3 regions of the Paenibacillus sp. FSL H8-0315 genome follow, and region 2 is predicted to be linked to each of the others. Evidence: predicted binding sites of a transcription regulator. Region 2 holds the regulator's gene; each other region holds the start of a gene.

Region 1 (2,270 bases), 270 kb from region 2:
AAAATCGCCCTGATTTCCAAGTTGCCCCGGCTTCAGTATAGTGATCAGATTAAAGAGTTCGCCCAGATCATTCTGAACGGGAGTCGCGGTGAGCAGCAGGCAATATTTTTTGCGTAATTGCTGTACAAATAGATAATTGGTCGATTTTTTATTCTTCAGCTTGTGAGCTTCATCAATGATCAACATATCGTATTCATTTTCCAGCAAGATATCCTTATGAGGATCTCGTTTGGCGGTATCCATCGATGCGACGACTATGGCGTTGCCCCACGAATAGGCTTTTTTCTGAGCGACAGCAGTGATGCCAAATTTCGCATTCAGCTCACGAACCCATTGCAATACTAGAGAAGCAGGTACGAGAATAAGCACTTTGGAGACAAGACCGCGTACGAGATATTCTTTGAGCACTAGTCCTGCTTCAATGGTCTTGCCCAGTCCAACCTCATCTGCAAGAATCGCGCGGCCTGACATTTCGAACAGAACCTTATGCGCTGTATCCAGCTGATGGGGAAGAGGGGACAAGCCGGATAAATGCTTCATACATTGCAGCTCATCGAAGCTCGTTACTAGACCTGTTTCCTCTCCTTGTACGGCAAGCTTAGATAAACGGTAGTCTCCCCATGGGCCGCCCTTTTCCAATTTGAGCTCCAGATCTTGCAACCAATTCCGGTCAAAAGAAAGAGGAACAGGCAGTATCGGCGCGGGTGTTCCCCCTTGCTGGGGTAGAGAATTACGGAATAATTGCGTCATAATGCAGCCTCCTCAAGCTCGGATTTATATCACCATTCGTAAGAGTAGTATGCTCGTAAACGAGAGAATTCATAACCTCCTATTTTTCACGATAGCCTTTAAAAAAGAGAGCAAGAGCGAGAAAAAGCAGCAACGTTTGCGGTAATTCGGCAACTTGACTCTATTTTCGAATAAGACCTTCGATACAATATGTGGTATAGTTTAAAAGCTGACGCACACAATATATTGTGACAAAAGCTTGAAAATGTATTTTTTATAGAGTGCTTAGCTGGTACTTGTTATTGACAAGATGAGCTTCCTACATACACCTGTTAAGCAGTGGAGGATGGTAAGGGAGTTTTTGTTGTGGGCCCATACCTTGGACCGGTAACTAATATCTACTACACATGCGGGAGGTTTTTTTATTGAGTAAAGTGGAACGTAAGCAACGCCTTGAAGGGCTAAGTGAAAAAATATTTTTGGATCGTTATGCTTGGAAGGATGCAGACAGCAACAATGCTAAAGTAGGCGACGTTGTATTGGTGCTGACCAAAGATGATCCGAAGTTTCCAACTAAGGAAGTCGGAGAAATTGTGGAGCGCAGTGGTCGAATCGTAACTGTAAAGACGCGCAGTGGCGAACTTGTGAAATCGGATGTTGAAAAGTTGACCCTTAATATAGAAAAAACTCCTGAGGAAATGTGGGACCGTCTATCCACAGCGATGGCTTCTGTAGAGAAGACACCTGAGCTTCAAGCAGAATGGGCGGGCAAATTCCGTTCAATTCTGGATGATTGGAAGCTTGTGCCGGGTGGACGTATTGCGGCTGGTGCAGGTGCTAGTGAAGAATTAACATTGTTCAACTGTTATGTAATCCCTTCTCCAAAAGACAGCCGTGGCGGCATTATGCAGACATTGTCTGAAATGACGGAGATTATGGCCCGTGGTGGCGGTGTGGGCATTAACCTGTCTTCATTGCGTCCTCGTCGTGCGATTGTTAGAGGGGTTAATGGTTCATCCAGTGGTTCCGTATCTTGGGGCGGTTTGTTTAGTTATACTACGGGGCTTATTGAGCAAGGCGGCAGCCGTCGTGGTGCGCTCATGCTGATGATTAATGACTGGCATCCCGATGTTGAGGACTTCATTACCGTGAAGCAAACAATGGGCCAAGTCACTAATGCTAACCTTTCGGTATGTGTGAGCAATGGTTTTATGAAGGCTGTAAAAGAAGATCTGGACTGGGATCTCGTATTCCCGGATACAACCGATCCTGAATATAACGAAATGTGGGATGGCGATCTCGACAAGTGGAAAGCTGCCGGCAAAAACGTTATCCATTATCGCACCGTAAAAGCGCGTGACGTGTGGCGTACGATCATTGAATCGGCATGGAAATCCGCTGAGCCAGGCGTCGTGTTCATGGAATACTATAACCAGATGTCTAACAGCTGGTATTTCAACCCGATTATTTGTACGAATCCTTGTGGAGAGCAAGGCCTGCCAGGCTGGGGAGTCTGCAATCTGTCTGCGGTGAACCTGTCC
Region 2 (2,270 bases):
TGGAACGTAATAGGCTCTCTTTAGAAGAAGCAGAAGCGCGATTGAATGCACAGATGGATATTGAGCAGAAACGTAATAAAGCGGACTACATCATCGACAACAGTGGCGATCTTGCGTACACTGAGCAACAGGTTGCTGTGTTTTGGGACAGGCTGGGTTTATCATGAAATGGCTACGTAAAAAAAGAGTACTGCTTCTGCTATTTGTGGGTTTTACGGCAATATTGTTTCTGAGTACTAACTGGATGTCGTGGTTTTATCCCATCCATTTTAAAGATGAGATTCGCAAGCACAGCATCACTTATGAGATAGACCCGTTTCTTGTAACCGCGATTATTCGTGTAGAAACGAACTTCAAAACTGGACGAGAATCCAAAAAAGGCGCACTAGGGCTGATGCAGCTTATGCCGGATACCGCGAAGTGGGCGCTGGAAAAGGCCAAGCTTCCAAACGTATCTATGGAAGAACTCAAGCATGAGCCTTCGGCTAATATTGAACTGGGTACATGGTATCTTTCAACTTTATCCCGTCAGTTCGAAGGTAAACGTACAGCAATTATCGCAGCCTATAATGCTGGACCCGGAAAAGTTCAACGCTGGTTGGACGAAGGGATCTGGGATGGGACAGATGCAACCATTAAAGATATTCCCATTGGTGAAACCAGGCATTATGTACAGCGCGTTAATTATTACTATGATCAGTACACGGACATTTACAAAGAATTTTAATTTCTACCGTGTTATGTATAAAAAGAAGTATTAAACGACCTGTAGGTCGTTTAATACTTCTTCAAAAAGCTTATGTTGGTCAGGTTATTTGTATTGACCTGCCAGTTGTTGTTCTGCCAGGGTTACAAGACGTTTAGTGATGTAACCACCGATCGAACCATTTTCATAAGAAGTTTTATTGCCTTGGTAACCATCTGGGGAAAGCGTGATTCCTAGTTCTTGGGCAACTTCGTATTTAAGTTGTTCCAAGGCACCGCGGGAATTTGGAGCTACAAGGTTATTGGAGTTGTTGCTTTGGCTCATTGCTGTTCACCTCCTCTGTTGGTAACTGTATTATGTGCCGGACTTGCCATTATCATTACAAGAAAAAAACGGTGATTTCTGGAAATAATAAAAAAGCCGTTCAAAAGCCGGATTTATAACGTGCCGGGACCCATACCATTATGTAATAGGAAGTGATGAAGCTTATGAAATGCCCTTACTGTGATCACACAAATACTAAAGTGCTGGACTCGCGACCAGCGAATGAAAATAAGTCAATCCGTCGTAGGCGTGAATGTGAGCGTTGCAGCAAACGTTTCACTACTTTTGAAATGATTGAAGAAACGCCACTCATTGTAATTAAAAAAGACGGCAGCCGTGAGGAATTCAGTCGTGATAAAATACTCCGCGGTCTCATCCGTGCTTGTGAGAAACGGCCGGTTTCTGTGGAACGTCTAGAAAAGATCGTGTCCGAGGTTGAGAAATCTCTGCGCGGCATCGCCGTTGCGGAAGTGGAAAGCCAACAGATTGGTGAATTCGTGATGGAGCAGCTCTACCCAGTAGATGAAGTGGCTTACGTTCGTTTTGCGTCCGTATATCGCCAGTTCAAGGATATTAATATGTTCATGAAGGAACTCAAAGGGCTGCTGTCCAAGAGTACGGGAGAATTAGAGGGATTATAGGGTTTTGTCCAGTTAGGGCGTTACAGCCAATCCTAGGGTCTGTTAGGAGTGCTTGTACTGGTTTGTTTCCTCTGAGTTTTGAGCGGGGAATTTGAGTGGAAAAATGAATTTTAAAAAAAGTGTTGACATAGAGGGCGATTTTTTATATTATATAGAAGTCGCCTACGACGCTTGAGTTTATCGGAACAACTCAATTACGACCAAACTAAAATTAAAAAATGTGTGATTACATACATCTGAAATTTCAGTTTGGGGCCATAGCTCAGCTGGGAGAGCGCATCGCTGGCAGCGATGAGGTCAGGGGTTCGATCCCCCTTGGCTCCACCAAACATCATATGGACTCTTAGCTCAGTTGGTAGAGCAGTAGACTCTTAATCTATTTGTCCAGGGTTCGAGCCCCTGAGAGTCCATCCTAAAAAAACGGCAGAAATGCCGTTTTTTTGTTGTTTGGGGAAGAGTGACTTTTTATTTGGTTTTGATCGTGGTATAGTTTGGGTAGATAAAACGTACAATGCAAAGAGAGTCGTGCGGAAACACGACTCCCAGTGCAATAGCCGCTTTTAAGGGCGGCGGCTTCGGAAGTTTAGTCAGGAAATAGA
Region 3 (2,270 bases), 630 kb from region 2:
CCATTATCTCCAAAATGATCGAAATCTTCGACGGCCGGGCCGACCTGCTGGTTCCCGCCACTGATGCTGCCTGCAACATTCTGTACATGGCCACTTCACTGCTCGCAGACGGTGAGAACATTGTGGAACAAATTTTCGAAAATGAACCGGAGGGCTACCGGGCTATCTACCAGATGCATACGATTGAAGAGATCGCTGGCTGGCTGATCCAGTTCCGGGACGGTTGCTCAGACATCCTCTCTACCCGCAGACAAAGCTACAAGGAGCAGCTCGTCAAAAATGTCCAAGAGTATATTAAACGAAATCTCGGAACTAAGCTCTCGCTCAATCAAGTGGCTGATGTCTTCAATTTCAGTCCCAACTATCTGAGCCACCTTTTCTCCAAGGTTGCCAAGGTCAACTATGTGGAATATATCACGGAGATCAAAATCACGACAGCCAAAGAAATGATGGCACGTGGGGAAGGTCGCATCTACGAAATCTCACAGAAGCTGGGATATGAGAGTGCCTTCTATTTCAGTAAAGTTTTCAAAAAGGTAACCGGAATTTCCCCCAGGGAATACATGCAGCAACTTAAAGCAGATTCACCATCTGACCGAAGCCTCGGAGTGAACAACCGTTCTTGAGATCAAGAGATTATTAAGAATAATCCCACTTCGCAAAAATAAAGCCAATAAATCTGCAAGGAGCAGGCTCTGTTCCTTGCAGATTTATTGGCTTGCCATCACCCTCAGCAGCATCCCTAAGTATCACCCTTATTCCTGCAATCTTTTTATTTATATTTTTAAACTAGCAAAATGCTAATACTCCGGTCTTTCTGCCCTAAAAGTCTACCAAAAAACCGCTTACGAGACACTTTCTCAGCTATTAAGACTGCTGTTCCCATATTGACTTTTCAACATATAGTAATTAAAATAAACAACGCACACTAAATATAGTATAGATACGATTTTTCAGAATTTATAGCTTATCCATTCAGTTTTCATACTATTTTCAATAGTTTTTAATATTTACAGGGGGACAGACACCATGCTAGTCGCGTATGATTCAAAAACAGGAAATGTCAGACGCTTCATCAGCAAACTTAAGTTGCCGGCTGTGCAGATTGAGGAGCATATGACGATTGATGAGCCCTATGTGCTTATTACATATACCACCGGCTTTGGACAGATTCCAGAAAAGGTGTCTACTTTCTTGAAGAACAATAATGCCAATCTGAAGGGCATCGCCGCCAGCGGCAATAAGAACTGGGGCGAGCTGTTCGCGCACAGCGCGGACTTGATTGCAGATCGGTATAACGTGCCCGTTATCGGTAAATTTGAGTTATCGGGTACATTTGGCGATGTAGAACGGATTAAACAGGAGGTGAGCCGGGTTGCGGCATATTGAATTAAACAACATGTTGATGAAGAGAGACGAAAGTGGCTTCTTTCAGCTAGACAAAGATCTTGAGGCAGTAGCCGAATTTATGCGGGATGTAGAGCGGCGGAGTCTGGTTTTTGCGAATACAAAAGCCAAGGTTGATTATATGATTGAACAGGATTTCTACGAGAATTTTTATGAACAGTACAGCACGGCGGAAATTGAAGAAGTCTACCAGATTACCCACGCCTACAACTTCAGTTTTCCATCTTATATGGCAGCTTCGAAATTCTACACGGATTACGCTGTAAAAACCAATGACCGCAAACAATATCTGGAGCATTACCCGGACCGTGTGGCGGCAGTCGCCCTTCACCTGGGACGCGGCAATGCCGATACTGCGGGGGTACTTGCCCGTTCGATGATGGAACAGCGCCTGCAACCTGCGACACCAACCTTCTTAAATGCCGGTAAGAGCCGGCGTGGTGAGCTCGTCTCCTGCTTCCTAATCGAAATGGACGACTCGCTCAATTCCATCAACTATGTGCTGAATACCTGCATGCAGTTGTCGAAGATCGGTGGCGGTGTGGCCGTTAACCTATCCAAGCTACGCTCCCGTGGTGAAACTATCAAGGGTGTTGAGGATGCTGCGAAGGGAATTATACCTGTACTTAAGCTGATGGAAGACGGCTTCTCCTATGCAGATCAGATGGGTCAACGTAAAGGATCAGGAGCAGCCTATTACAATATTTTTGGCTGGGACGTTCTGGAATTCCTCGACAGCAAGAAAATCAACGCCGACGAAAAAACAAGACTCAAAACCCTGTCCATCGGCCTGATTATTCCAAACCGCTTCTATAAGCTGGCGAAGGACAATGAAGCGCTGCATGTATTTGCTCCTTACAGTG

Evidence for each region. The regulator NrdR, encoded in region 2, represses ribonucleotide reductase genes. The targets are predictions, from matches to a motif close to AACACNATATATNGTGTT.
Region 1: a site for NrdR is predicted at 965-982, ahead of MHB56_RS25000 (adenosylcobalamin-dependent ribonucleoside-diphosphate reductase). Genes of this name have one in related genera too.
Region 3: a site for NrdR is predicted at 925-942, ahead of nrdI (class Ib ribonucleoside-diphosphate reductase assembly flavoprotein NrdI). Genes of this name have one in related genera too.

The regions. Positions count from the first base shown of each region.
Region 1 is NZ_JBBOTA010000001.1:5,765,254-5,767,523, forward strand. Features, by position in the region: gene MHB56_RS24995 (DEAD/DEAH box helicase) at 1-750, opposite strand, end outside; gene MHB56_RS25000 (adenosylcobalamin-dependent ribonucleoside-diphosphate reductase) at 1,155-2,270, shown strand, end outside.
Region 2 is NZ_JBBOTA010000001.1:5,492,787-5,495,056, forward strand. Features, by position in the region: gene coaE (dephospho-CoA kinase) at 1-167, shown strand, start outside; gene MHB56_RS23755 (lytic transglycosylase domain-containing protein) at 164-727, shown strand; gene MHB56_RS23760 (alpha/beta-type small acid-soluble spore protein) at 812-1,030, opposite strand; gene nrdR (transcriptional regulator NrdR) at 1,195-1,671, shown strand; tRNA gene MHB56_RS23770 (tRNA-Ala) at 1,923-1,998, shown strand; tRNA gene MHB56_RS23775 (tRNA-Lys) at 2,009-2,081, shown strand.
Region 3 is NZ_JBBOTA010000001.1:4,858,648-4,860,917, reverse strand. Features, by position in the region: gene MHB56_RS21205 (helix-turn-helix domain-containing protein) at 1-626, shown strand, start outside; gene nrdI (class Ib ribonucleoside-diphosphate reductase assembly flavoprotein NrdI) at 1,030-1,389, shown strand; gene nrdE (class 1b ribonucleoside-diphosphate reductase subunit alpha) at 1,376-2,270, shown strand, end outside.